Regions from separate parts of the Paenibacillus mucilaginosus 3016 genome, predicted to be linked through region 2. Evidence: riboswitches for the same ligand, from Rfam matches in the RefSeq annotation. Region 2 holds a riboswitch; each other region holds the start of a gene.
The links. A riboswitch is a leader RNA that binds a small molecule or an ion and turns the genes downstream of it on or off. The one in region 2 is predicted to bind cyclic di-GMP.
Positions count from the first base shown of each region.

Region 1: another riboswitch for cyclic di-GMP. It lies ahead of PM3016_RS12350 (GGDEF domain-containing protein); the one in region 2 lies ahead of PM3016_RS00150 (PilZ domain-containing protein).
Region 3: another riboswitch for cyclic di-GMP. It lies ahead of PM3016_RS04325 (endo-1,4-beta-xylanase); the one in region 2 lies ahead of PM3016_RS00150 (PilZ domain-containing protein).
Region 4: another riboswitch for cyclic di-GMP. It lies ahead of PM3016_RS16205 (DUF192 domain-containing protein); the one in region 2 lies ahead of PM3016_RS00150 (PilZ domain-containing protein).

Region 1 is NC_016935.1:2,872,582-2,879,894, forward strand. Features, by position in the region: gene PM3016_RS12345 (amidase family protein) at 1-578, shown strand, start outside; gene PM3016_RS12350 (GGDEF domain-containing protein) at 701-2,179, opposite strand; cyclic di-GMP riboswitch class I at 2,248-2,340, opposite strand; gene PM3016_RS12355 (hypothetical protein) at 2,608-2,820, opposite strand; gene PM3016_RS12360 (glycosyl hydrolase 53 family protein) at 3,045-6,620, shown strand.
Region 2 is NC_016935.1:25,496-32,808, forward strand. Features, by position in the region: gene map (type I methionyl aminopeptidase) at 1-670, shown strand, start outside; tRNA gene PM3016_RS00120 (tRNA-Arg) at 893-965, opposite strand; gene PM3016_RS00125 (RNA polymerase sigma factor) at 1,152-1,673, shown strand; gene PM3016_RS00130 (zf-HC2 domain-containing protein) at 1,670-2,176, shown strand; gene PM3016_RS00135 (hypothetical protein) at 2,173-3,336, shown strand; gene PM3016_RS00140 (DedA family protein) at 3,496-4,101, shown strand; gene tadA (tRNA adenosine(34) deaminase TadA) at 4,165-4,644, opposite strand; cyclic di-GMP riboswitch class I at 4,986-5,073, shown strand; gene PM3016_RS00150 (PilZ domain-containing protein) at 5,185-5,895, shown strand; gene PM3016_RS00155 (peptidoglycan recognition protein family protein) at 6,024-6,749, shown strand; gene ychF (redox-regulated ATPase YchF) at 6,930-7,313, shown strand, end outside.
Region 3 is NC_016935.1:979,341-986,653, reverse strand. Features, by position in the region: gene PM3016_RS04340 (hypothetical protein) at 1-19, opposite strand, end outside; gene PM3016_RS04335 (acyltransferase family protein) at 183-1,253, opposite strand; gene PM3016_RS40660 (acyltransferase) at 1,492-2,037, shown strand; gene PM3016_RS04325 (endo-1,4-beta-xylanase) at 2,142-3,266, opposite strand; cyclic di-GMP riboswitch class I at 3,375-3,460, opposite strand; gene PM3016_RS04320 (hypothetical protein) at 3,648-4,307, opposite strand; gene PM3016_RS04310 (DODA-type extradiol aromatic ring-opening family dioxygenase) at 4,872-5,645, opposite strand; gene PM3016_RS04305 (helix-turn-helix transcriptional regulator) at 5,783-6,652, opposite strand; gene PM3016_RS04300 (MATE family efflux transporter) at 6,827-7,313, shown strand, end outside.
Region 4 is NC_016935.1:3,752,094-3,759,406, forward strand. Features, by position in the region: gene PM3016_RS16185 (hypothetical protein) at 418-813, opposite strand; gene PM3016_RS16190 (hypothetical protein) at 868-1,266, opposite strand; gene PM3016_RS16195 (helix-turn-helix transcriptional regulator) at 1,323-1,520, opposite strand; gene fumC (class II fumarate hydratase) at 2,132-3,526, shown strand; cyclic di-GMP riboswitch class I at 4,046-4,134, shown strand; gene PM3016_RS16205 (DUF192 domain-containing protein) at 4,219-4,560, shown strand; gene PM3016_RS16210 (Flp family type IVb pilin) at 4,599-4,781, shown strand; gene PM3016_RS16215 (Flp family type IVb pilin) at 4,988-5,170, shown strand; gene PM3016_RS16220 (Flp family type IVb pilin) at 5,352-5,534, shown strand; gene PM3016_RS16225 (Flp family type IVb pilin) at 5,716-5,898, shown strand; gene PM3016_RS16230 (A24 family peptidase) at 6,005-6,529, shown strand; gene PM3016_RS16235 (TadE/TadG family type IV pilus assembly protein) at 6,526-6,987, shown strand; gene PM3016_RS16240 (pilus assembly protein TadG-related protein) at 7,025-7,313, shown strand, end outside.

The DNA of each region.
Region 1 (7,313 bases), 2.8 Mb from region 2:
TCGATGATCTGGAGCGGCTTGGCGCGCAGACGGTGCCGATCCTCATCCCGCATGCGGCCGAGATCGGGAAGTACCCGAGCCTCAGCGGCTACGAGTTCAAGTTCCACCTGAACGATTACCTGAAGGAGCTCGGGCCGAAGGCACCTTATGCGACGCTGAACGACATCATCGAATCGGGCCGGTACATCAAGACGCAGGAAGAGCCGATGAAAGCCCGCAACGCCCGCGAATCCCTTGATACGCAAGAGTACAAAGATATCGTTCTCTTCCGTACGAAGCTGACCCAGGAATCGCTGCTGAAGGTGATGGCGGATCATGATCTCGATGCGATCGTGTATCCGACCTCCGCTTACCCGGCGGCCCCGATCGGAGAGCCGCAGAACTCCGGTCCGAATACGAAGTTCAGTCCGTTCTCCGGCTTCCCTGCCGTTACGGTGCCAGCCGGCTTCACTCCGGACGGCCTTCCGGTGGGACTCGAGTTCCTGGGACGCGCCTTCGACGAAGGCCATCTGATTCAGCTGGCTTACGCTTATGAGCAGGGAACGCAGCACCGCAAACCGCCGGTCCTTCTTCCTTAATTCACGCATAGGCACTCATAAAATGAAACAGCCCCCTTGCCGCAGCTGCGGCAAGGGGGCTGTTGTCATTGGCATGATGTTCGTGGTCGGTACGCACAGCGGTGCAACCGCCCAAAGCAGGTCTATCCGCCTCGATAAAAAGCGAATCCCCGGCCCCCGCGTCGCTTGGCCTCATACATGGCCTGGTCCGCCGCATCGAGCAGGTCGGGCATCGTCCGTGCATCCTGCGGGTACAGGGCGATGCCGACGGACGGGGAGGTCCGGAGCGTCACCTCCTCCAGGCGGTACGGCTTCGAGAGGAGCTGGACGACGGCCTCGGAGAGCTCCTGCAGCCGCTCCAGGCTGCCGAGGGAAGAGAGGGGGACGGCAATGGCAAATTCATCTCCCCCGAGCCGGGCCATGCTGATGCCGTCTTTCTGCAGGGAGGACAGCCGTTCGGCCACTGCCTGCAGGAGCAGATCACCGGTGCGGTGCCCGTGATTGTCATTGATCGGCTTGAACTTGTCCAGGTCGAAGTAGAGAACAGCCACGGGCTCCTGTCCCGGGCCGGAGAGCTTTCCCTCAAGCTCCAGCTCGAACACCCTCCGGTTCAGCAGCCCCGTCAGGCTGTCACAGCTTGCGATCCTCTCCAACCTGCGGAGGGATTGGCGCAGTTTGTCGTTCAGCATCTCCCGCTCAGTGAGGAAGTGGATCTGCCGGACCAGCACGAGCAGCACGGTAAGGGTCAAGCCCCAGACGAACACGTCTGTCGTGAGGCGGTAAAAGACCAGAATCCCGATCAGCAGGAGCAGGCCGATATACGGAACGGAGAACCGGATCACGCGGCCGACACGCCCCTCGGCCCCGGCTGTACCCGGCTTGCCGGATAGGGAACGGAGTCCGGCCACCGCCATACAGAAGGCGGCTCCCGTCCAGAACGTGTCGATCCAGGGCTCAAGCGAATCCAGTGAGTGGATATCGATCAGCAGCATGTAGAGCGTATCCCCGGACATATAGCTTAGGCAGCCGATCGCGAGCATCCGCATCGTTCGGCGGCTCATCCGCCGCTCTCCGTTCAGCAGCCAGCAGGTGAGGATGAATACCATGAGCAGGGAGGTGATCGGGTAGATGAGATCGACGGAGATGGTGATGAGATCAAGATTCTCATCGCCCTGGTAGATCGGCTTGATCAGGAACTCCCAGCTGACGACGGCAAGACTCACCACGAGAATCATGGAGTCGAGCAGGTAACGGTTTTTCTCGCCCGAGCGCACCCATCCATAGAATGCGACCAGGTAGATCAGCGACTGGGAGACCCAGAAGATGTCCGCAATCCCGATGTCCGGTGCTTCCGTTTGCCATATCCATTCGTAGGAGCCCCAGATGAGCTGGGCCGTCATCTCGCAGAAGAGTGCGGTGCCGATCAGCAGCCAGAACCCCTTCTGGGGTCCGGTATGGGCACGGATGACCTGGATCACCACCCCGAGGGAGATGGCCGGTGCCAGGATATCCATCAGATAGAGCGGAAGAATATATTGGCCGTACCCTAAGGACACGGCAGCCTGCACGAAGACGAAGAGCAGACCGAAGATCAGCAGGCGGGAAGAGTGGATTGATCTCATGTTGGAAGCGCCCCTTTTGTAATCAAAAAAACCACCACCCAAGCAGGTGATGGTTGCGCGCACACCACTAAGGCAGCCCGGCTGCCATAGAATGAGAAGGTTCATTCCTTAGGCCCGAGGCTTTGCGTCCTTATTTTTCAATAAGTTTGCTATTGAACAAGTAGAGTTATGGATTGTCGAATGAAAAGCCGGAGGAAATAAATCGTTACATATAATAATAGACAATACGTTGGGATTCGTCAAAATGAAAAAAATGTCTCTTCAGGAAGAACCGTGTCAGATTCAAGAGAGAACGGGAAACAGCGGATTCCGGCGTACACCGGCAGAACCTGTGGGGAATGAAAGAAGGCCGGAGGGAGGACAGCTCCCGTTCCGGCCTTCGGCGTGCAGCGGCCGCCCGGGCATAAACCCGGACGGATTCGGCTGCGTTATTTTTTCAGCGCATCCTTCTTGACTTCTTCTACGAAGACATCGTGGGAATCGCGGGTGCTCCCCGGCTGAATCTCCACGAGCGAATACTTCTTGTCGCCGATCATGATGACGTCCTCAACCTCCGGAAGCGGCTCCTCGAGGTATACGGTCCCCAAATACGAATTGCTTTTCTTCAGTTTAATGTTCCAACGGAACTGCGGCTTGGCCATGTTCTTGTCCTCCTGAATTTCATATGAAATTCAAGTTACCACAGTTCCTCTCAAAATAAAAGGGAACGGAGGGCCGCGAGGGAACACAGATTCCTGCAAAAAGTACAGAAGAATGATATTTTACGGGGGTAATCCCTGTGGGAGCGTTTGCTATAATCGGTTCAGCGGTCGGCAAGAAGTTTGGTTAACCGCTTACAACGAAGTCAGGGAGGTCGTTTTGAGGCATGCGATTCGTGAAAAAAAGCACGGCCCTGCTGCTGGTGGCAGCCATGGCGCTGACATGGGTTCCGCAGGGGGCACGGGCTGCAGAGCAGGAGAGTGTGATCCGCATCAATCCCATTGAGGGGCTGAGCCCGGATTTCATTAAAGGCTCGGATGTCTCCATGCTGAGCCAGATTAAAGAAAGCGGTGGCCGTTACTACGACGGCGGCGTGGAGAAGGATGCGCTGCAGATCCTGAAAGACCACGGGACGAACTGGGTCCGTCTGCGGATCTGGAACAACCCGGTGGATCCGGACGGAAATCCGCTCGGGGGCGGCAATAATGACCTGGCGAGGACGGTGGAGACTGCCGTCTACGCGAAGGAGCTGGGCCTGAAGGTGCTGCTCGATTTCCATTACAGCGACTTCTGGGCGGATCCGGGCAAGCAGTTGAAGCCGGCTGCCTGGGAAGGTCTCAGCGGCGCCGAACTCGAGCAGGCGGTCTACGACTATACCGACAGCGTGATCCAAGAGCTTAAGGCGCAGGATGCGATGCCGGATATGGTGCAGATCGGCAACGAGACCAACGGCGGCATGATCTGGCCGGACGGCAAGACGTGGCAGCAGTCCGCAGGGGAAGAGATCGGCGGCTACGACGGGTTCGCGAATCTCCTGAAGGCGGGGATCCGCGCGGTGGAGGATAACGATCCGGAGGATCAGACGCGGATCATGCTGCATCTGGCGGACGGAGGAGACAACGACCTGTACCGCAGGGTGTTCGATGCGCTTACGCTCCGCGGCGTGAACTTCGATATCATCGGCCTCTCGTTCTACCCGTACTGGCACGGTACGCTGGAAGAACTGAAGCACAATATGAACGATATCAGCACGCGCTACGACAAAGACGTCATCGTTGTGGAGACGGCTTATGCGCATACGCTGGAGAACGGCGACGGGTTCACGAACATTTTCGGCCCGGCGGAAGAAAGCGCGGGAGGCTACAAAGCGACGGTGCAGGGGCAGGCCCAGGCGGTGCGGGATATCATGAACGCGGTTCATGAGGTGCCGGGCGGCCGCGGTCTCGGCGTGTTCTACTGGGAGCAGGACTGGATTCCGGTAGAGGGCGCAGGGTGGAAAATCGGAGAGGGCAACGGCTGGGACAACCAGGCGATGTTCGACTTCGAGGGCAATGCGCTTCCATCGCTCGATGTGTATAACCTCGTTTCGGCCCCGCTGGAGGGCGAGCCTTACGCGGCGGAGCTGGAATATGTGCAGCCGGTGACGCTGGACATTACGGTCGGCGGCGAGCTCCAGCTTCCTGCCGCGGTGAAGGGGGAGTTCAGCGACGACTCGATCCGCTTGCTTCCGGTGGACTGGGAAGCGGTGAGTCCGGAGGATCTCACGAAGCCGGGCACGCTCCGGATTGCCGGGACGATCGAAGGGGCTTCCCTTCAGGCGGAAGCGGTCGTTACCGTGGAAGGTACACGCAACTATGTGACCAATGCGGGCTTCGAAGCCGGGGATTTCAGCGGATGGACGCTGAGCGGCGATACGGAAGCACTCGATGCCGAGAATTCAAGCGCACCGGCAGGCAATGCCTACAGCGGCGATTATTCCCTCCATTATTATCTTGACCGGCCTTATACGTTCAAAGTGGAGCAGAAGGTTACCGGACTGCCGGACGGTACGTATACCGCGGCCGTACGCACGCAGGGCGGCGGCGGGGAGAAGAGCCTGAAGCTCTTCGCGGTGAATGCGGCGGGCGACAAGCTGACCGCGGACATCGTCAATACCGCATGGCATGAGTGGAAGCATATCGTCATTCCGAATATTACGGTGACCGGCGGAGAGCTGACTCTTGGGGTCGAGGCCGATGCCAACAACGGAAGCTGGGGCAGCATCGACGAGTTCGAGCTGTATACGGATCATTCCCAGGTCACACTGAGTGCTCCCGAAGAAGTGGAACCGGGCAGCGAGTTCTCCGTCGGGGTCGGCGTGGACGGGCTCGTGAATGTGATCGGCTCGCAGGACCTGCAGCTCTCGTACGACCGTGAGCTGTTCCAGTACGTAGGGGCGGAGAGCAGCGAAGCGGGTACCGTCGTTGCGGCGACGTATGATGCGGATGCCGGTACGGTTCACCTGGTAACGCAGCATGCGGAGGGCAAGGCGGCGAATACGGAGTCGCTCCAAGTGAAATTCAAAGCGCAGCACATCGAGCGGGAAGGCACGATCGGTGTGACATCGGCAGAGTGGACGGCGCTGTCCTCCGGCAAAAAGATATCGCCTTCCGCTCTTGGCAGCGTGACCGTGTCGGTCTATGGTGCGGCGAACCAAGAGCCGGGCGGCGGCACCGGCGGCAACAATGGTGGAGACAACGGTGGCGGTACCGGTGGAGACAATGGTGACGGCAACAACGGCAGTGGCAACGGTAACAGCAGCAGCAATGACAATGCCGCAGGGAAGCCGGCTTACGATGTGGCCACCGGCACGGCAACGGCCAAGCTGAGCGCTGACGAGGCGGCCAAGCGCCTGAAGGCGGAGGGCGGCCAAGCCCTGAAGCTGGAGATCCCGGCGGTAGAGGGGGCCAAGGCATACGCTCAGGAGCTTCCGGCAGCCCTGCTGCAGGAGCAGCCTGATCTGCGGATCGAGCTGGTCACGCCGTTCGGCAGCGTGTCGCTTCCAGGCCTCATGCTGGCTGGAAGCAAAGGCCTGGGCTCCGGGCCGGTGACAGTCAGTATCCGCACAGTGGACCCTTCCGAGCTGAAGGACGAAGCCCTGAAGGGCAAGCTTGGCGGCAAGCCGGTCATCGACCTGACGGTCCTGGCGAACGGGCAGCCGGTGGCGTGGAACAATCCGGACGCGCCGGTGACGGTATCCATTCCTTACAAGCCGAACGCTGCGGAAGCGCAGCATCCGGAATATCTCACGGTATGGTACCTCAATGCAAACGGTGAGGCGGAAGCTGTTCCTACCTCGCACTGGAATGCCAAAACGGGTCTGCTGACATTCCAGACGACCCACTTCAGCGCCTATGCGGCCGCTTATGACAAGCGCTCTTTCAGCGACCTGTCGCATGTCGGCTGGGCGGCCCAAGCCGTAGAAGCCCTTGCGGCCAAAGGGGTCATCCAGGGGACTTCCGATACCGAGTTTGCTCCGGACGCGCCGGTGACGCGCGCCGAATTCCTGCAGATGCTCGTGCGGGCGGCCGGACTGACGGCATCGTTCGACTCGAACTTCTCTGACGTCACACGCACGGATTACTTCTATGATGCCGCAGGCATCGCGAAGAAGCTGGGCGTGGCCGGCGGCAGGGAGAACGGCGCCTTCGCGCCGTCGGAGCGCATCACGAGGGAAGATCTCATGGCGCTCACCGTGAGAGCCCTCGAGAAGGCCGGCAGGTGGAAGAACACCGGCGGCAGCGGGCTGGAGGCGTTCAGCGACGGATCCACCGTGGCCGGCTATGCCGCCGACGCGGCCGCAGGCCTGGTCCAAGCTGGCGTGATCAACGGCAGAGGCGGCGTGCTCGCTCCGAAGGAAGCGACAACCCGCGCGGAAGCGGCGGTCATTCTGTACCGTGCCCTGCAGGTGTCAGCACAATAATTCAACATACCGTGCCTGCACCCTGAAGGGGGCGGCCTGCGTATCGATCATCTTAAGAAGCTCCGGAAAACAGAGGGTCCGGCCGTTCAGCGGCCGCCTCTGTCCGGGGCTTTTTGGCGAGGGAGGGGGGTTACTGTCTCTCTGCTGCCGGCCCCCCACAACCCAACCATCCAGCAGCGTCGTTCCAGTATGCGATGTTTTTCATCGCATAGATGACTCTGCTTTGCCAAAGTGGCCGTTATGTGATGTTTTTCATCCCTTAACAGCGGCGGATGCACCTAATAGCGTGTTCGGCGTCGTTTTTACGATGCTTTTCATCGTATAGGGGGCTCCGGACTGCTCGGCTTGAGATTATGCGATGTTTACTATCGCATAATGGGCCTCGCTGCCTGTCCGGCCCTGAGCAGCAGGTGACATTACCCGCGAGTGCCGACTCCCCGAGCCCCTGTACACGGTTAAAACCTTCCGGTCCGATGCGCCGGTCCTGAGGGTGCAGTGGGATTCGGATTGGTGACCGCCTGGCCGCCGCTTGTGATGCAGGCGGCGTTTCAGGGCGGAATGGAAATAGAGGAACTATGATGCGCTATGTGCTTCTTGGTGGAGGGTTTTCCAAAGATAGAGGAACTGAGATTCGCTATTACCAGCAGAACGCCTGCTTTTCTCTGAAATGAAGGGCAATAAGGCATCTCAGTT
Region 2 (7,313 bases):
GGAGATTGCCAAGATCGTCCGGCCCGGCATCACCACGATGGAAATCAATGATTTTGCCGAAGCCTTCATCGTTAAGCACGGAGCGAGCCAGGTGACGAAGGGCTTCAAGGGCTTTCCTGCGGCGACCTGTGCCTCGGTGAATGATGTGATTGCCCACGGCTTCCCGAGCAAGGAGCCGCTTGTGAACGGGGATATCGTCAAGATCGATATCGTCTGCTGCTATAACGGCTGGATGGCCGACACCTGTGAGACGTATGCGGTCGGGACCATCTCCCCGGAAGCCGAGAAGCTGGTCCGCGTGACGAAGGAATGCCTGAACCTGGGGATCTCCAAAGCCTTGATCGGCAACCGGATCGGAGACGTCGTCAGCGCCATTCAGAAGCATGCCGAAGGTAACGGCTTCTCCGTCGTACGCGATCTGGTCGCCCACGGAATCGGCCGCAATATGCATGAGGAGCCTTCCTTCCCGCATGCCGGCAAGCCCGGACGGGGCTTCCGTCTGGAAGAAGGCATGGTATTCACGATCGAACCGATGGTGAACGCGGGCAAGCACGAGATGTTCATCGATTTTGACGGGTGGACCGCCCGGACGATGGACGGCAGCCTCTCGGCGCAGTTCGAACATACGGTGGCCATCACGAAAGACGGCCCGCTTGTCCTGACGCAATGAAAGAAAAGAGCCTGCGGCACGAAGGAAATTCGTGGATGCGGGCTCTTTTTGCCAATGGTGTCGGTTATGTACTTGGCTGCATGTGATGCAGGATGTTCATCGCGTAGTGTGCCTCTGAAGGGACGCGTCTATACGGGCGGCCAGCAGCCGCGGAGAAAATAAAAGCCCGTAAGGGCCTTGAAGTCATGAAGAAGCGCACCTGTCGGCGGCAGCTGAAGAATGGGTCCCCAAGAGGACTCGAACCACTATCTGTCCTTTAGGAGAGGACTGCTCTATCCTGTTGAGCTATGGGGACGCGATATCCTAACCAAGGGTTATTATATCACACCGCCTTACGGGAGAAAAGCGAACACCCTTCTTAAGCAAGCATGAAAAAAATTCTTGCCATTCGCTGCAGTGAAAAGAGACACGGCGGTCGTCTATAGCTTGTGGAGAAGGGAGGGGGAGACCGATTACCGAAGAAGCGTGGATTGCTCGAATCATCGATGGGGACCGGGAAGCGTTCCGCGAGCTCGTGGAGCGGTACGGAACCGACTTGTACAAAGCCGTCTACTCGGTGCTGCATTCAGCCGGGGATGCCGAGGATGTAACGCAGGAAGTGCTGCTGAAGATCTACAGCTCCCTCCCCCAGTACCGGCATGGCGGACTGAAGACATGGCTGACGCGGATCGCCGTACATAAGGCCATTGATTATAAACGCTCGAAAGACCGCAAGAGGGAGCAGCTGACGGAGGAATGGGAAGCCATAGGGGCGGCTGCTCGGTCCCCGGGCAGCCCCGTGGAAGAAAAGGTGCTTCGCAGGGACCGCCGGGAACGGGTAAGGGAGAATCTCGAGCGGCTGCCGGGAGCGTACCGGGATGTGGTGGTGGCGTTCTATCTTGAGGACAAGAGCTACCAGCAGATTGCCGACGAGCAGCAGGTGGCGGTCAAAACGGTGGAGTCCAAGCTCTACCGGGCCAAGCAGTATATGCGCAAAGCATGGAGGGAGGAGGATCTGGAATGAACCATATGCCAAGGGAAACATGGCTCGACTATATAAGGGGCACCCTCGCTCCGGAAGAAAGAGACGTATGTGATGCCCACCTGGCAGAGGACTGCGCATCCTGTTTCGAGCTATATCTGGAGGCACTGGAGGAGCTAGCTGAAGAGCTGCCGGAGCCGGATGCGGCCTCTCTGCAGGCATCGGTGATGGAGCAGTGGGATTTGGAGCATCGTTCCGCTGCGCCCGCCATTGTGGGACAGACCGGAAGCCGCCGTCACCGGCTGCTCTGGCTCCAGCATCCGCTGTTCCATTACGGAGCCGCCGCCGCCATCACGATGCTGCTCATGAGCTCCGGCGCCTTCCAGTTCTTGCTGGGCAGCGTTTCGGCGGCCGTGGAGCAGGCACCTCCGGATTCTACCCGTCCGGCGTCCGAGACGGAGCCTTATTCCGTAAGATGGATGGAAAAAACGGTCGGCCTGCTTGACCGGATTGAGCCCAAACGAGAAAGAGGGGATAACCGATGAACACGACAAAACATCCGATGGCCGCTCTGCTGCTGTCGTTCATACCGGGACTCGGACACCTGTACAGGGGCAGAATCATCAAAGGGATGATTTATGGGATCTTATTTTTCGGACTGGCACTCCTGTCGTTCTTGTCTGCCGTGATATTCAGGGAGACTGAACTGGGCATACTCCTGTGTCTGGGCGGCATTGCCGTGGGGCTGATCAACCTCGCGGACATGATCGTGTCCCTTCTGACTTCCTCCCATCCGACGAGACCGCCCTCTTCATATCCGGGACGAGTATACAGCGAAGAGGGGCCGCAATCGTTCCAAAGTCCTCATGCAAACGAAGGACGTACACACGCATCTCAAGATTACCCGCCTGCAGCGGCGAACGACCGTTATTTTACCGTATTCCTTTCGTTGATTCCGGGGCTGGGGCACTTTCATCTCGGACTGATGCAGCGGGGCCTGGCCTTCATGGCGGTGTTCTTCGGCTTCATTGTAATGACGCTGTTCCTCGCAGCATTAACCGGTCAGGACGATTTCTTCGTCTTCCTCGGGGTTCTCCCCATCGTCTGGCTGTACTGCATGTTCGACTGCGTACAGCTTCTGAAGCGCCGGGAAGCCGGGGAGCCGCTGCTGGACCGGACGTTTTTCGATGATTTTCAAGAGTGGCGCGGACCCGGGCGAAAGAACCGCACGCTGGCGGCGATCCTCTCCGTCTTCCCCGGAGCGGGCCATATGTATCTCGGCCTCCAGAAGAGGGGATTCCAGCTCATGGCGGGATTTCTGCTCGCGGTCTACATTCTGGATGTGCTGCGGCTCTCCCTCTTCATGTTCCTGATTCCCCTGCTGTGGTTCTTCAGCTTCTTCGACGCCCTTCAGCATATCTCCCGATGGGAGAAGGAGGAGCTCCGGGATATCCCGGTCGTCGAGTGGATCCTGCACCATCAGCGCGGGATTGGTATTGGACTCCTCGGTCTCGGTATTTATTATCTGTTCGATCAAGTGCTGCTGCAGGTGCTCGACCTGTGGGTGACCCCCGAGACCCAGCAAAGAATCGTCTACTGGTTCGAGCGGTATTTTCAGACCTTCGTCGTCTCGGTGCTGCTCATCGGTGGCGGCATCCGGCTGCTGCTGGGCAGCCGTGGTAACGGGCAGGGCAGGCGGATGTGACGGAAGCCCCCGTAAGAAGAGGGAGTGCGGAAGAGTGCGCAGGGCCAATGAGAGAGAACCGTTCCTTAACCGGAACGGTTCTTCGGCGTTTAGGAGAGGGGCTCTCCGGGAAATCTGGATAGAGTACGGGGCCGCCTGACATGCCGCCCTCGAAAGGAGATGGAGACCATCACGATCGATACGCTGCTCTCTTACATTCACCAGTTCGGCTACCTCGCGCTGTTCTTCGCCCTGTGGCTCGGCATCGTGGGGATGCCCATTCCGGATGAGGTTGTGGTGATGACCGGCGGCATGGTAGGTGCGCTGCATCTGCTGAGCCCGCTTCCGGCCTTCGTAATTACGTATGTGGGCGTTGTCTCCGGCTTAACCCTCGGATATGTGCTCGGCCGGGTCATGGGGCCTCCCGTGCTGGAGCGGCTCCGAAAGAAGAAGAGCATGGAGCCTTATATCGAAAAGTCCTATGCCATGCTCGACAAATACGGTTCGGGTACGCTGGTGTTCAGCTACTTTCTTCCCGTCGTCCGCCATCTCGTCCCCTACCTGGTCGGCATCAACGGCATGTCCTACCGGACCTATGCCCTCTATTCGTACCTGACGGGACTGCTGTGGACGATGGTTTATTTCGTACTGGGGTATTTTTTCGGGGACTCGATCGAGGTCATCTCCCGTGCAGTGACCCGGTACGGCTGGTATGTACTTGCGCTGCTGGCAGCCGGGGGCCTGGCTGTCATGTGGCTCCGGCCGCTGCGCCAGAAGGCCAGATAGACAACGAAGGGGAGGGACAAGCGGCTTGTCCTCTCCCCTTCGGGCTATGGGGGTATGGGGGCTTCACTGGTGACCGCCCGGCTTATTTTTTCCTCTCAGCCTGCGGAAGAAATCGGTCAGCATCGAGCCGCATTCCTCCTGAAGGATACCGCTGACCACGTCGACCCGGTGATTGAACCGTTCTTCCTGCAGCAGGTTCATCAAGGTGCCGGCACATCCGGCCTTGGGGTCATGGGTTCCATAGACCACCTGCACGATGCGGGACTGGACGATGGCGCCCGCACACATCGGGCAGGGCTCCAGCGTTACATACAAGCGGCAGTTCAGCAGCCGCCAGGCATCCAGATGCTCGCTCGCCTCGCGGATGGCGATCAGCTCCGCATGGGCCAGCGGATCTTTATCCGTCTCCCGCCGGTTATAGCCGCGGCCGATAATTTCCCCCTCACGGACGATGACCGCCCCGATCGGCACCTCCCGAATCGCCTCGGCTTTGCGTGCTTCTTCGATCGCAGCACGCATGAAGCGTACGTGTTCTTCCTCCATAGCTGCTAACCTCTCATTTCTGCTGATGTGGACAGGGTGCCGTCAGAAGTTATTCTTTGTCAACACGCTGTGGATAAATTTGTGGATAATCCGATCCGTTTCCCAGTCCATTGTAGAAAAAAGCGCTTGATAGAGCAAGTCTCTCTCCGGCCAGCAAACTTATCCACAGGCCCTTAACAATGTGAATAACTAACATGGTTTATACACATGTGAATAAATGGCGGGAAAAATCCTCGAAAAAAGGCTTGATGTATCAGGGATTCGTACCTATAATGAAGAGTATGAATAGGTATTAGTGCCTAATAACTGATGCTAAGTAACTATGCATATCATAAGAAACATTCGTTTCATGGCAAACCTGCCGAAAGGCAGGGACGCAAAGCTTAGGGTCTACGGTCCTGCAGGGACTATGACAGCCTGGCCGCCGAATGGACTCACGAACAACACGGCGGATCCCTCTTTGCGAATGGAGTCGGCCTTTTTGCTTTGGCTGCTCCCCAACATCCAGAACAAACATCCAATGCGAGAGGTGGCAACCCCATGATGAAGATGGCTGCAGCAAGATCAGCCTACAGTCTTACGGACGAGAAGTACCGCAGCCCCAGCGGCATCCTGCTTCACAGCCGGACGGTCGTTGAGAAGGCGAATTTCGTATCTACCGGTATTCTGAGCTTTGCGGAAGGCGATATTCTGGAGATCGAAATGTCGGAGTACAAAGTATTCGACCTCGGAGATACGGTGAAGCTTACCGTGTATTCTCCGGGCGGGATCTATATGTTCGAATCCACCGTGGTGGCCAAGGACCACGGTGCCCTGATTATCATCAATCCCCCGCAGAACCGGAACCTGTTTGCCGAGAAGCGGGAAAACCCCCGGATTACCGTGAAGGAAGAGGGCCGGGTGCTCTCGGTACAGATGGCTGACGGCACCGACCGGCTGCTCGAAGACAAGATCGAGCTCAGCGTGCATAACATCAGCATCAGCGGGATCGGGTTTACGATCAGAGAAGACCTGGGTATCGGCAAAGGCGCCGTAGTGCATCTGCATCTGCAGCTCGGTTTCGAAATGCCGTGCCGTGCGGAGATAGCCAGAACCGAGAAGACCGAGAACGGGGAGTTTTATTATGGGGCCCAGTTCATCGATCTGGCCAAGGATAAAGCGAATTCTCTGCGTGCTTACGTTTTGAAAAAGCAGGTGGAGACGCATTTCCGGACGAAGCGGGAAGAGTCGGCCAAGCGGATCTTTAAATAATCCGGCTTCGCCTCCCAAGGAACAAAGCGGGTCGTATGGACAATCTTATAACAGCCGACGTATGCGCCGCGTACCGTCCACCTCCTTGCAGCATATGCTGTAAGAAAGAAGAAGAGGTGGTGAGGAACGTGGCGTTTTTGATGAAGTACGAGATCATTCCGCGTTACTTGACCGGACCCAGCCAGAGAAGGCCGAAGCTTCCTTTGGCACGCTGCCGGTTCATGGTTGCCCATGATACGGGCAATCCGAGCTCGACGGCAGCGGCGAACGTGGCGTATTATGAGCGGACAAGGAACGATATGGCCTCCTCCGCTCATTTGTTCGTCGACGACCAGCAGATCATCGAGTGCATCCCCCTGCTGACGGGGGCGGCGGAGAAAGCCTATCATGTGATCTACAACGTGACGAGCGATAACGCGCGCTACGGCACCGATGCCAACGACACGGCCGGTGCGGTGGAGCTGTGCTACGGCGGGAGCATCAATCTCACGGAGTCCTACAAGCGGTACGTATGGGTCTTCGCCTATGCCTGCTACCGGTACGGACTGAATCCGCTGACGGACATTACAGGACATTACATCCTCGACCCGGCACGGCGCAGCGATCCGCAGACGCCCCTGCGGCTGCTCGGCAAATCGTTTGCGAATTTCGTACAGGATGTGGCTGACGAGCTGAAGGCCTGCACGATCGTTACGCCCCCGAAGCCCCAGGTGCTGATCTCGCCGGAGGATGCGAACAAGCTGATCAGCTTCCTGTCCGCGATCTACTACGCCGCGGAGGATGAGGAAAGCCGGACCGAGGTGAACCGGCTGGCCAACGAGCTGCGGCGGATCTCGGGGCAGCCGGAAGAATAAGAGGGAGGGCGGATCTGACAGGGATTTGCCCGCGATCAAGCCGGCTTCGCACGGGCGGGGACCGGCTTTTTACATAACCTCGGGTACCAAAAAGTGTAACTGCGTGACAAAATGGCTAATAATAAGCTATAATAGAATGTCAGAATCTAAGCGGAATACCGGATAGGAGTTGTCCTTGATATGGCTTTGAAAGCAGGAATCGTCGGGCTGCCGAACGTAGGAAAGTCCACGTTATTTAATGCGATAACACAAGCTGGGGCAGAATCAGCGAACTACCCGTTTTGTACTATAGATCCGAACGTCGGTGTAGTGGAAGTGCCGGACGAGCGTCTGGAGGGCCTTGCGAAGATCGTGACGCCGAACCGTATCGTGCCGACGGCTTTTGAATTCATCGATATTGCCGGTATCGTCAAGGGCGCGAGCAAGGGCGAAGGCCTCGGCAACAAGTTCCTCTCGCATATCCGCGAAGTCGATGCGATCGTGCACGTCGTCCGCTGTTTCCAGGACGAGAACATCACGCACGTCTCCGGCAAGGTGGATCCGATCAGCGACATCGAGACGATC
Region 3 (7,313 bases), 950 kb from region 2:
ACAGCAATATAGAGAGCATGGATGTTTTTTCATCTTTATAGTGAACACGAGGTTTCCTCCCGGACGCCGAGTAAGTAGTACATTTGAACTATATCCGTGATCTTTCTCTCAGATTATATTACCTTTCGATCTAATTTTCAATCTTATTTTCATGAAAAAGAAAAAACAGCATGACATCGAGCCTAGTTCGTCCCTTTCGGTACGGCCGATTCAGAGTAAGTGACCTCTGATTTTCTTCGGTCGACTAGAGTTGCCCGAATCCACTGTAGGAGCGGCTTCTCCACAAATTTATAAAATAGGCATCCAAAAATAACCGCAGCTATGCAGACAAACACAGACAAAAGTATGGGATGGCCCAGCTTCTGATAGAGGTGCAGCTTATCGCTAACTGTTCGGAAGGAAAGGATCACGATAATGTGAGTCAAAAAAATGGAATATGATGCGTCGCCAATTTTCACAAGCCACTTATTTACCGAAACCTCTCGTTTCATCTCATAGCTAGCAAAGCCTAGAATGATAAAAAAGAAAGGAACCCCCCACAAGAACACATGGTTAAGCGTAAGCGTCCAAATTTCTTGAGAAATTAAAGAAAGAGCAAGTATGGCTCCCCCCAGATAACTGAATTTGGTTAAATCACGTTTGGTATGGAGGATGATATGTGCCGCCAAACAGCCTGCTGCAAACTCCACATTTAATGGATTTAATACCAAATCGAGATACGGACGGTTTTCAAACGAAATACCCACACCCAATAAAATAAGCATGCTGGCTATCCAAACTAAAACCCATGGGCCAAACCATTTCCTGCTCATTAATAGAAGGCAGAACACCAAATACAAGAAGACCTCATACCTCAAAGTCCATGCCACTCCAAGAATAGGCTGGGCGGTATCAGGCAGCAGCAAGAAAGACTTCAAAATATGGGGAGCATTCAGCTGTTCGCCAGCGAATATTAGTAAGACCAGATAACCCATGGTAACAACCCAGTAAAGCGGGATAAGCCGAATGAAGCGTTTGAGCAGGAAGGTCTTAACCTTCTCAGGACGGTTAAAATCTTGCCGGTGAATGTAGTAAATGATGAATCCGCTAAGTACAAAAAATAAATCGACTCTCGCATATGGATAATCAAAGGGCTCGTAGATCAAAGCTTCGATGTTGTACTTCTGAAGCAAGATCCGGTCCGTATGATGAATGACCACCATTAAGGCAGCCAGACACCGCAGAAATTGCAGAAAATGCAGTCGTTTTTTCAAACCGATGAGCCTCCTGATAACTATTGGGATATAAATTCAATCTCTTTTCTTTCATTTGCTTTACACTACTTTCCTATCAAGTTCAAATGACTTGTTCATTTTGAATTAAAATTCTACATTTTTCAACATATTTTTATAGATTCAACCAAAGTTGATGTTACTTATTGCCTATATCGTCCTGTGCCATTACAATCAATAGAATCATGTTAACGCTGGAACGAAACTGGAGGCATTGAAAATGATACGAAAAATGAAGGAGCTCCTCAAAAAAGCACGCGGGGAAATATCAACGGAGCAATTGATCAAAATGGGCTTGACCGTAGGAAAAAACTTCAACCGCAGGCCGGGATGTATTATTGATTATTCCCATTGCTTTCTCATCACCATTGGGGATGACGTTACTTTTGCACCACGTGTGCATATCTTGGCCCATGACGCTTCAACAAAGGTGCATCTCAATTACACCAAAATAGGTCTCGTCGAGATTGGCGACCGCGTATTCATTGGCGCCGGGGCGATTGTCCTGCCTAACGTAAAGATCGGAAATGACGCGATCATCGGAGCGGGTGCTGTCGTCACCAAAGATGTGCCTGCAGGATCGATCGTGGCCGGAAGCCCGGCGCGTGTTGTTGGAAACACAGCGGAGTATATCGAAAAGAATAAAGAGCTTATGACACTAAGCCCCGTATACGACCATACGTGGACGCTGTCACACGGAATAACTCCAGAGCAAAAGAGAAAAATGAAAGAAGATCTTAGAAACAAAATTGGATTCATCGAATAGAAAGAATAGCCAAGCTCCCTCTGCCCTAATAAGCAAGGGAGCTTTTTAGTGATGATATAATAAAAGAAACCGGCAAAATTTGCCGGTCCCCATCTTGTGTTCTATTATTTTCTGAGCTGCTCCATAACCGCATTGTAAGCCGGCTTCTTCCCGAAGGAATCGTCGAAGAGCAGAGGGTACTCACTGAAGCCGGTATCCTCATTCAGCCAGCTTTGGCTGTCGTTCAGGCCCCACGCGATAAAGAATTTGCAGCTCGGCAGGCTGAGTGCCACTTTCATGACGTTACCATATACCGCTGCGGCCGCATTCATCTTCTGTTCCATCGTCCCCTGGAACGTATGAGTCACGAGATCCATCTCCGTAATATCGGTGTCGAGCCCGAGTGCCGCGAAGCGCTGGAAGTTGGTTTTCATGTCATTGTAGTTCAGGCCGTCAATTGTCAGGTGCGTCTGGAATCCGATTCCGTCGATCGGTACCCCTTTGCTCTTCAGATCCTTCAGCATCTTGTAGATCGCGTCGGACTTTTCATTCTTCACTTCCGAGCTGAAGTCGTTGTAGTACAGCTTCGCCTGCGGGTCTACTTCATGGGCAAAGCGGAATGCCATCTCGATGTACTCCGGTCCGATATTGTTGTACCACACGGTCGGACGGTACTGGCCGTTCTGCCAGAAGGCTTCGTTCACTACGTCCCATCCGTAAACCTTGCCTTTGAAGTGCTGAACGGTCTTTGTGATGTGGTCCTTGAGAATGGCGATCCATTCTTCCCTTGTAAACTTGCCGTTTTCCACCCAGGATGGGAGGGAACTATGCCATACCAGCGTATGGCCTCTTACAATTTTATTGTTCTTCAGCGCGAAGTCCACCAGCGCATCGGCTTCGCTGAAGTTATAGATTCCTTTTTGCTTCTGAATCACACCCATCTTCATCTGGTACTCCGGTGTGATCGTATCGAACTCTTGATTGAGCACGGCCGCATATTCGCTTTTGTTAACGAGCCAGCTCTGCGTCGCTACACCGATATGCTTTCCTTTCGCTTGAGCCGCTTCCTTGAGCGTAACCGCCTTCTGTTCCTTCTTGTTCGAAGTCTTGGCAACGGAAGATGTGGCGGCGGAAGATTTGACTGCGGTGGCAGCCATGGCTGTCGAAGCGGTAAAGTCAGCAAAGGAAGCCGCGGCAAGCAGATTTATCGTAAGCAGGGAAGTAACTGCAATGTTCCATGTTCTCTTCATCGGGATCACCTCTAAATGGTTTAAAGGATATCCTTAGCGGAACGAAAAATAGACTTATCCATTGAGCCGGATAAGCCTATTTGCAGTTTCACAAATAACTTACTTTCAACCGGCAACTGGCTGGCATGGTCCTAAAGACTGTAGCCCCTGTAGCTTTGCGTCACTGGCTTTCACCAGTTTTGCCTTTGTCGGATATTTATTTTTGTTCGTTAAGGTACTATCTGAGTAGGATTATAACATCCGAACCCCGAAATGTATAGTACTTTATACGCATTTTTCCACAAATATCGACCTTGATTTTGCTTGTCAGTCCTGCATTCCACGGATGCAGTGAACAGCTCTCTGCACACAGATGCCAAAAGTACCATGAACTATCTGTCCCTATGCTTCTCCTTCATCCCCCGCATAATAAGCGAACACCGTCTCGATCGGCTTAAAATACAGGTGTCCGTCCGGCCAGGCTTGGAAGTGCAGATCCATCCGCGAATCCTCCCAGTTCTCGGGGGTGCCCGAGGTATGGAGCTTGCGCGGGCTCAGCGGTTCCTCCACCACCTTGGGGAATTCCTGATACCCGAAGAGCAGGTTCTCATGCATGGCGATCATCTCGTACTTGTTCCCGAGGAAAGCCCGCTCCTCCTGCAGCTGGTAGTGATAGTAGATATAGCTGCTCATCATCTCCGGCCGCAGATGGGCGACACGCCCCACTCTCTGCTCCACCGGCGCCTTGCGCAGCCAATGCTCCCGGGAGACGGGCTCGTTGAAGTGAAAGACGTCAATCATCGGCACCCATTTCCGAAGCTCTTCGCCCCCGGGCCAGTCCATGAGAAAGGGGCCGGCTTCCCCCGCCAGCTCCTCCGGCGCCACATCCGCTCCGGTACATTCATAATACAGGAACAGCCGGCCCTCCCAATGAAACGCTGCCGCCGTCATCAGCCTGCCGCCGGAAACCAGCCGGCGTGCTCCCTCGTTGTCCCGCAGGAAGGCGAGCCCCTCGCTTTCCCTGCCTTTGGCCAACTGTCCTCTATAGATCATTCGTTTCATGAACATCCGCTCCCTTTTTCCCCGAATGATTCATTCATACTATAAGCAGCGGCATTCAGCAATAAGACAATCCTGCACCCCTTGCATGATCTTGTACCGCCGCACCCGAAATTATCTCTAACATCACCACCCTCCAATACAGACAAAAAGAGCATGGATCGTTATCCATTCCAGCTATCGAAAGGCGGGAACCCCCCCCTGCAAGCGCGCAACAAACTTATGCTCAAAATGTATTCCTTTCTCCTGATGATCGGGATCCTGCCTCAGTTCGCCATAAGGAATACCCTCATGGCTCTCAGTGTACTCGTTACCGGTGCCGTGTTTGCACGGGGATGTGCGTTCCTGACCTATCGGACCGAACGGCAAAACAGCGTCACAAGCTCGATGACCTGGTGGCCGAGCTGACGGCGATCGCAGCCGATTCCGATTCGGAGACGAGCGGAGGGTGAGATAAACGGCTTCACCGTCCTTTAAGGACGATGCGTGTTTATTATTTTTCAAAAAAAGAAGGAGCGTCCTCCCCCCGGGAAAACGCTCCTTCTTTGGTATGCGCGGTGGTGTGCCTTACGCCTGCTGCAAGCTGAGATAGCTCAGCGTGCCCAGATCATAGCTGCGGTGAATGACTTCCGGCTCGCTGCCCTCCGCCCCTGCGCCCAGTGCGATGAAGAAAGGCACGAAGTGCTCCGCCCGGGGGACGGCCTGGCGGGCATGCGGCGCAAGCTCGGCGTAGCGGAAGAGGCTCTCGTAATCCTGCTCTTCCAGCCGGGCGAGCAGCCAGTCATCGAACTCGACCGCCCATGCTTCGGGCGTGCTCTGGCCCCAGCGGAGCATCCGCAGGTTGTGGACCGTTACTCCGCTGCCGATCACAAGGATCTCCTCGCGGTTCAGGCCGCGAAGGGCTTCGCCGATGCGGAATTGGTCCTTCGGCGCGAGGTAAGGGTTCACCGACACCTGTACGACCGGGATGTCCGCCTCCGGATACATCCGGTGGAGCAGCGTCCAGGACCCGTGGTCGAGCCCCCGCTGCGTATCCTGACGGACCGGAATGCCGGCCGCCTTCAGGCGATCCGTTACCAAGCCGGCCACAATCGAGGATCCCCTGGCGTTGTAGCGAACCTCATAGAGCTCGTCCGGGAACCCGCCGAAATCATAGATCGTCTCGTACACTTCATCGGAAGAGGATACCGTTGTTATCTCGCTCTCCCAGTGGGCTGTAAAAATAACAATCGCTTTGGGCCGGATGCCTTTGGCAAGCCTTCCCAAAAAACGCGCATACTCCGTATCTTCGATCGCAAGCATGGGAGAACCGTGGGCAAGGAACATCGAGGACGGAATCATGACAGCATCTCCTTTACTATTTTCATATAGTTACTTTATGTAAGTTAGTATATAACGATATTATATTGCTGTCAACAATATTCGAGTGTCTGTCCGGCGGCCAGTCCGCAGTTACTATCCCCTCCCTCCCCTTCCACTTATTCGTGGGAGAACCGCTTGCGGTACATCCGGGGGGTGACCCCTTCCTGCTTCGTAAAGCAGGAGGTGAAATAGGCCGGCTGGTTAAAGCCCACTTCCTCGGCGATTCGGGCGATCGACAGGTCCGTCTGCAGCAGCTTCAGCTTCGCCTGTTCGAGCCGGTAATGCATCAGGTACTCAAAGGGGGAGCACCCGAATTCCTGCTGCATGCAGCGGGCGATATAGACGGGGTGAAAGTTAAGCGCCTCCCCGAGCATCGGGGCCGTCACCGCCTCCCGGTAATGGGCGCGCAGGTAAGAGGCCGCCCGTTCGGCCACCTTGGCGCCCGGCACCGCGGCCTGGGCCTCCAATGCTCCGCTGAGCTGCTCCAGCACCGATTGGAACGTGAGCTGCAGCTTCCAGCGCGCCCAGCTGCGGTGGGATTCGGGCTCCAGCTCGGTCAGCTGCCGGAGCGGCTCGTAGACCGCCGCCGGGCGCGGCAGACGAATAAACTGCGGAAGCCGCATGGGAAAGGTTTCCATCGTGAAATATTTTTTCTCCTCCCGCTCCCCTGCCGGCTGGCTTGGGAGCGTCTCTGCCGCGCTCCAGGCCCCCGTGGTGCCAAAGTGCAGCCAGTAGTGCTCCGTCGGCTCGAGACAGGGCTGAACCGGATAGTGGTGGCAGTCAGGCCTCAGGATCAGCGCGTGTCCTGCCGTCACGTCATAATGGCGGTCTTCTTCCCCCATGTAGAGACAGCCTGAGGTGACGACAAGCAGATCGAAGACACCGATGCTCCGGCGGTTCGGATGCTTGCGGCCGGGCCTCATCGGCTCGAAGCCGCTCGCAATGTAATACGGCAGCGGCGGTGCCGTGAACTCGAGAATGGTCATGACCTCTCCCCCTGTCTGACTCAGGTTGGAATTGTGATAGTTTTCGTTCGGAATCTGCAACATCGCCCCCAGAATACCTTCTACAATGTGAAATAGCAAGCGGCCGTGTTCCTCAAGGTATCAAAGCAGCACACCGGCATCAGTTCCATGAAAGAAAGGCAGTGGAGAACCCCTATGTTTAGAGAGAAAGCGTCACCCCCGGATAATGAAACCAAACGAATCCCATCCCTGTGGATCCTGACATGGCCTATCTTTATCGAAATGTTCCTGCAGTTCCTGCTCGGCACAGCCGACACCCTGATGGTTTCCCGCATCTCGGATGATGCCGTAGCCGTCGTGGGCATCTCGACCCAGCTGTTCAACGCCATGACGATCCTGTTCATGACCGTTGCCGGCGGCGCCGGCGTGCTCATCGCCCAGAAGCTCGGGGCCCAGCGGCCCGAAGAAGCCCGGACGATCGCCGTTATGGCGGCCAAAATATCCGTAGGGATCGGCCTCGCGATGAGCGCCCTCCTGTTCTTCGGCGCCGAGCCGATCGCCCGGCTCATGCAGCTCGAAGAGAAGCTGATTCCGCTGGCGGTCACCTACATCTCCATTGTAGGCGGCGGCATGGTCCTGACCGCGGCCATGGCGATCCTCAGTACCGCGGTGCGCAACACGG
Region 4 (7,313 bases), 3.7 Mb from region 2:
AGCGGAACCCAGATGCGTTATGGGCACCGATTTCCTCCAAAACCAGGCTCGATCATCGAAATAGCGAACTTCAGTTCCTCTATTCTCGAAAAAGCCCCTGCGGCGGGGCCGATAGCGCACTGAAGTTCCGTTATTTTCTTTTTCCCCGTGGTTGAGAGCTTCGGAAGGGGTTCCCGGGATCTCAGAGGGTCCAATCGGAGCATGCATACCGCGCAGATCAGCTGCGGTTCTCCGTCATTCGAGCCTATTAAGTGTCTTAGGTACTCCAGAGCTCTCTGGATTCTTCACAGACTCTCGCTCACCCGGGTTTTCGTCGAACCGGCACCCAAGTCAAGCCCATACGTGCGGTTTCAGCCCGAGTATAGTGCTGGGAGCTTCACGGACCGCCTGAGTTGGCGCTGCCGCCCGCATTGCAGGCTAGCGGTGCTTGCGGGCCTTCCACCATTCAACGACGGGCTGAAGGATAAGGGCGGCGCACAGCACGACGAATAAGGGCACATTGCTGACGAACTCCCCATTGCGGCGTCCCAGCCACAGATCAACAATAAACATCAACAGCAGCAGCACCAGCAGAACATGGTAGCTGAAGGCCGCACTCTCGGTGGAGAAGGTTTTTCCCCGTTCATCCCGTTCTTCCTCCATGGAATTCCATGTGAACGTGTTCAGGAGCGTGTGAAGGACCAAGGCAAGCAGGAACAGATCCATGATGCTGATCGACTGGCCTTCGAGCAGCTTCCCAGCAGCAGAACCAACCATATAAAGCGCGGCGGCGCAAACGGCTGCCCGGCGGACCAGCTGAAGAAGTGGAGGCATGGCGGACATCCTTCCTTTTCTGGGATAGGGTTTGCGGGCTCGGATCTCCCGGATCTAGCGGTATTTGCGTGCCATCCACCATTCGATGCAGGGCTGCAGCACCATGCCTGCGCACAGCGCGGCGAACAGCAGCTCATGATCGATGCTTCCGCTGCCGCGTCCCCTCCATTCTCCGATAAGGAACAGCAGCAGTAACACCACAAGCATGGCATAGTAGCTCAGCGACGCGCTCTCTGTCGCGATGGAAACGCCCATCTCATCCCGTTCCTCCTCAGACGTATTCCAGGTGAATACGTTGAAGAATGTGATAAGGGCTATGGGAATCGAGATCAGGTCACTTTCGGTGAGAGGTTTGCCCTGAAGCAGCTTGGCGGCATTGAGGCCGAGAATGGCCAGAATGGCAGTTGCAGCAAGGGTACGGCGGATCCGTGTAAGGGAGGGCGGTTTGGGCATATTCGGATCTCTTCCTTTCGGGGGGATTGGAACGGATCGGTATTCCGCTCACAAAGTCAGGACTTGCCGCCGCAGAACAACTCGTCTACCGTCACCCCCAGCACCCGGGCCAGCTGAAAAGCCAGGGAGAGACTCGGATCATACTTGTTGTTCTCGATGGCATTGATCGTTTGGCGGGACACCGCGCAGGCTTGGGCGAGATCGTCCTGTGAGAGGCCCTTGGCCTTCCGGCGCTCTTTGATGTCATTTTGCATGGAGAGCTCCCTTGTGGATGTCAAACATGTTTGACACTATTGTAGATGGGGAATCCAGAATATGTCAATTGTTATTTGGTAGAAAAAGGACGGATGTCAAAAAGTTACCGGACAACCGGTGCTAGTGCCGTTAGCGTGCCATATTCAGTGCAGGCGGGGGAATACGATACGGTAGGGAGGAGTTCCAGGAGTTCGGCTGGAGGCGCCGCCAGGATCAGCATGACAATACATTAGTAGAAGGAATACCGGCGATAGGCTGCACTTTTACCTAAATGAAAGAAGGGTTATAATCAAAACGATACCAGATATTGGCTGGCCTGCCTTTGATGATAACGGTTGGCTGATCCGCCTGGGATGAGGCACTCCTGATTCGGCAAAAAGTATACTCATGCCAATCCGCTTGCCGGACACCCGCTGCATCTGCTCCTCGTCTGTGCGGCGTTCGTGTATGTTCTTCGTTCGGGCTCCCGTTGTCGCCCTGGTTCTGCTGGGATTCTCACGGATGGCCTCGGGAGCCGGGCGGCGCGTTCCACGATCCGCCCAACCGAATGGAAGGAGCAGGAAACGGGGTAATATAAGTGGATGAGATCAAGTCAAGGAGAGTGACGAGAATGGAAGGGTTCAGAATCGAACGCGATACGATGGGCGAAATCAAAGTGCCGGCGGATAAGCTGTGGGGCGCGCAGACGCAGCGCAGCAGCGAGAACTTCCGCATCGGTACGGAGCGGATGCCGCTCGAGGTGGTGCATGCCTTCGCCATCCTGAAGAAGGCGGCGGCAAGGGCCAACGAGCGGCTCGGCAAGCTGGAGCCGGAGAAGGCGGAGGCGATCTCCGCAGCGGCGACGGAGATCATCGAGGGCAGGTGGGACGACGAGTTCCCGCTCGTCGTCTGGCAGACCGGCAGCGGCACGCAGTCCAATATGAACGCGAACGAGGTCATCGCCCACCTGGCCACCAAGCGGCTGGAGGAGGGGGGCAAGTCGGTGCGGATTCATCCGAATGACGATGTGAACCGCTCCCAGAGCTCCAACGACACGTTCCCGACCGCGATGCATATCGCGGGTGTGCTGGCGGTCGAGAAGCGCCTGCTGCCGGCCCTGGCCGAGCTTCAGGACACGCTGAAGTCGAAGATGGAGGAGTTCAGCGACATCGTGAAGATCGGGCGCACGCATCTGCAGGACGCCACGCCGCTGACGCTCGGCCAGGAGATCAGCGGCTGGTGGGCGATGCTCGAGAAGAGCGGCGTGATGATCCGGCAGAGCGTGGAGACGATGCGCGAGCTTGCTATCGGCGGGACGGCCGTCGGCACCGGGCTCAATGCCCATCCGAAGTTCGGGGACACGGCGGCCGAGGAGATTTCGAAGGAAACGGGCATCCCGTTCGTGTCCTCGGACAACAAGTTCCACGGCCTGACGAGCCACGACCAGATCGTCTATACGCATGGGGCGATCAAGGCACTGGCGGCGGATCTGATGAAGATCGCCAACGATGTCCGCTGGCTCGCCAGCGGTCCGCGCTGCGGCATCGGCGAGATCCGCATCCCGGAGAACGAGCCGGGCAGTTCGATCATGCCGGGCAAGGTGAACCCGACGCAGAGCGAAGCGCTGACGATGGTCGTCTGCCAGGTGATGGGCAATGACGCGGCGATCGGGTTCGCGGCCTCCCAGGGGAATTTTGAGCTCAATGTGTTCAAGCCGGTCATCATCCACAATTTCCTGCAGTCCGTCCGGCTCCTCGCCGACAGCATGGAATCCTTCAACCGCAACTGCGCGGTCGGCATCGAACCGGACCGGGCGGTGATCCAGCGCTATCTGGAGCAGTCGCTGATGCTGGTAACGGCGCTCAACCCGCATATTGGGTACGAGAAGGCGGCGTCCATCGCGAAGACAGCCCACAAGGAAGGGCTTACCCTGAAGGAGGCGGCGATGCGCAGCGGGTATTTGACGGCGGAGCAGTTCGACAGCATCGTGCGGCCCGAGGACATGATTCATCCCTGGGAATCGTAAGCGGATTTTCCATAAAATACAGAGCGCACCATAGAGCTCCGTTCAGCGGGGCTCTGTTTTTGCTGCCCAGGCGTTCCGTCCGGGCACTTCTGAATGCCGTCCGGATCGTCCCGCAGCCCTTAAGACCGCAGGAAAAGAATGGGGAGCCGTCCGGATCCTCGATCCCGACGACAAGGGTTGGGTCTGTGGGCCCGGGGGTATGCCTCAGCCAGTACCGGGACTTCGTGCAGGGCCTACGCCCTTACTTCCAGCCTACCTCTGTGCAGGGTGGATTTACCAAGGAGAGGAGAATCCCCTTGTTTCCTCCCGGAAGCAGGGGGATTCCCGCCTCTTCCCATGCCGTTAGCCTCTTTCGGGCACCATGAATGCAGGTCCTGAGGCTCTTCTGGTAATAATGCCGAAATGCCTATTAAAATGGATGTCAAGCATAAAAAACATAGTTCATTAAGCACATGGAAACTCCCCTAAATCCCGATAAGATATGGCTATCAAACGAGTTCGACGACAAAATTCGCCGAATCTCGATAAAGGCAAACCTGGTGAAAACCAGCGACGCAAAGCTACAGGGGCTACAGCGACAAGGTGCGCTATGCCAGCCAGCTACCGAAAGATGACGGGGTACATAGATGTTTCCCATCCCTCCTTTCGGCTGAAGCAGGGATATTTTGTATGAAAAGGAGGCGAAATCCAAGATGAAGCTGGTGAATCTCGAGACGGGAGAAATCCTGGCGTGGGAACTGCGTACAGCGAAAACCTTCATGCAGAGGCTGCGCGGCCTGATGTTCTCGAAAGAGCTGCCGGAGGGCACCGGCCTTCATATCCGTCCCTGCCGCTCAATCCATACTTTCTTTATGCGTTACGCCATCGATGTGCTGTATTTGGACGAGAACGATACCATTGTGGGCATGCAGGAGAAGCTGCCCCCGGGCCGGGTCGGGCCGCTGGTCCCCCGCGCCGTATCGGTCATCGAGCTTCCTGCGGGAAGTCTGGGCCTGACGCGGACGAAGCATGGACAAGCCGTAGTTTTGCTCTAACCACCTAAACCTTACACCCCAAAGGAGAGAGACACACCATGATGAACAAACTGAGAGCACTCGTAACCGAAGAACAGGGACAAGGCATGACGGAATACGGATTGGTCCTCGGGCTGATCGCCGTAGCGGTCGTCGCGACACTGGTGATGCTGCGTACGGAAATCACGAACATTTTCACTGACGCGCTGAACACGGTCCAGAGCCGCAACACCACGCCGTAACCTCTTCGGAAGCGGAATCAAGTTCTGAAGACCTCAGGCGCAGGGAACCGGAAGCTGCCTAAAGCCAAGCGGACTCCCCATAATGCAGGCAGCCTGCCGCCAACAAAAGTCGGAATTTTCAAACTATAAATCGGATCGGATCATTCGGCCCTTCCGGCACCAATCGATCGATACTCCAAACCAACACCACAAAGGAGACATACACCATGATGAACAAACTGAGAGCACTGGTAACCGAAGAACAGGGACAAGGCATGACGGAGTACGGTTTGGTCCTCGGGCTGATCGCCGTAGCGGTCGTCGCGACACTGGTCATGCTGCGTACGGAGATTACGAACATTTTCACCGACGCGCTGAACACGGTCCAAAGCCGCAACACTACGCCCTAATCGGTCCAGGGCTGCCGCTCCAGAGCAGGGAACCGGCGAAGGGCGGCCCCAGCACCTCCGGCCCTCCCGGCAGCGGACTGTCACTAATCATCGGAATTTTCAAACGACACCACCCGAGCGGGCGGCCAATTCAACCGCCCTTACCACCTAACCTACCCATTCAAAGGAGAGACATAACATCATGATGAACAAACTGAGAGCACTCGTAACGGAAGAAAAGGGACAAGGCATGACGGAGTACGGTCTGGTCCTCGGACTGATTGCTGTAGCCGTGGTCGCCACGCTGGTGATGCTGCGTACGGAAATCACGAACATTTTCACCGACGCGCTGAACACGGTTCAAAGCCGCAGCGAGACGCCATAAACGGCGAGACAGAGGGCGCACCCGCACACTCTTAGGGGGAGCCGCAGCGGCTCCCCGACATATGGCAGCCCAGGTTGACGGCAAACATAGACCGAAGCCAGGCTTGTTGGAACCGCTTCCCACGGCCGCAAAGCGGAGGAACACACCTACACCCTACCCATTCAAAGGAGAGACCGACATCATGATGAACAAACTGAGAGCACTCGTAACGGAAGAAAAGGGACAGGGCATGACGGAGTACGGTCTGGTCCTCGGACTGATCGCCGTAGCCGTGGTCGCTACACTGGTGATGCTGCGTACCGAGATCACGAACATTTTTACCGACGCGCTGAACACGGTTCAAAGCCGCAGCGAGACGCCATAATCGGGCGGCGCACACGGCAGCCTGCGGTTCGTACCCGGATTCGCAGGCTCCGGTGTTTCCCGGAGGGAGTCACCTCCGGCAGTACATAACGAAAGAGGGGAGCCTTATGCTGATCGACGCCGTGCTGCTCGTTATTTTGGCGGTATGCACAGTCACGGATATCCGAACACGCAAAATTTACAACAAAGTCATCGGTCCCGGCCTGCTGGCCGCACTGGGACTGCAGGCAGCGGAGGGCGGCTGGAGCGGGGTTCTCGGTGCCGGTATCGGCTTCGCCGCCGGCCTCGGCATTCTGCTGATTCCCTACATCTTGGGCGGTATGGGAGCAGGCGACGTCAAGCTCCTGGCGCTGGTCGGCGCCTTCAAGGGAGCGGCCTTCGTCGGGATGGCCGCCGTGTACATGGCGCTGCTGGGCGGGGCGATGGCCCTGTGCCTGCTTCTGCTGCGACGGGGCTGGAAGGAGAGGGCGCGCAGCCTCTGGGCAGCCATGGTCTCGGTGCGCTCGGGCCTCGGACTGCCCGCCGCGCAGCCCCTGCCTGGCGGGGCGGCAGCACTCACGTATCCGTACGGTCCGGCGATTGCCGGCGGCTGCCTCCTCTGCTACCTGGCGAGAGGATGGGGGATCGGATGAAGCGGATGAAGGAGGATGGGGAGCGGAGCGGTACGGGGGGCAGGCAGCGGGGGCGTACCGCTCTCCGCAGGCACCGGCTGCTCCGGGAGGAGCACGGCCAGTCCTTGACGGAGCTGGCCCTGATGCTCCCGCTCCTGCTGCTGCTGGTCTGCGGCGTCGTGGATTTCGGCCGCGTGCTGTATGCCTACCTGCACCTGAACCTTGCGGCGCAGGAGACGGTCCGCCTCGGGGGGCTGGGCCGCAGCGATGCGGAGATCACCGCGTTCGCCCGCAGTTACGTTCATCTGGGCGGAGCGGAGTCGCTGGTGGTGACCATTGCTCCCCTGCAGGCGCAGCGCCGGTCCGGCGAGTATATCAAAGTTACCTTAAGCTATCCGGTAGGGTACATCACCCCGCTTGTGGGAGGGCTGCTGCCGGCGCCGGTTGTGGCGGCGGATTCAACCATACGGGTGGAGTGAGACATAAGACAAAGCCAACAAGGAAGGGGGAAGAGTCATGGGAAGACGTTTCCTCGGGGAACAGCAGGGCAGCGCGCTGGTCCTCGCCGCCTTGATGCTGGCGGTGCTGCTTGGCGCAGCGGGCCTGGTCATCGACGGGGGGACGGTCTACGTGCAGAAGAGCCGGCTGCAGAAAGCCGCTAATGCGGCGGCGCTGTCGGGGGCTCAGGAGCTGACGGGCGCGCAGGCCGCGGTGAACGGGGTCGTCCGGGAGGTGCTGCTCCGGCACGGAGAGGAGCCGTCCCTCGTGTCTTCGCAGGTCGAGCTTGGCCGCAAGGTGACGGTGT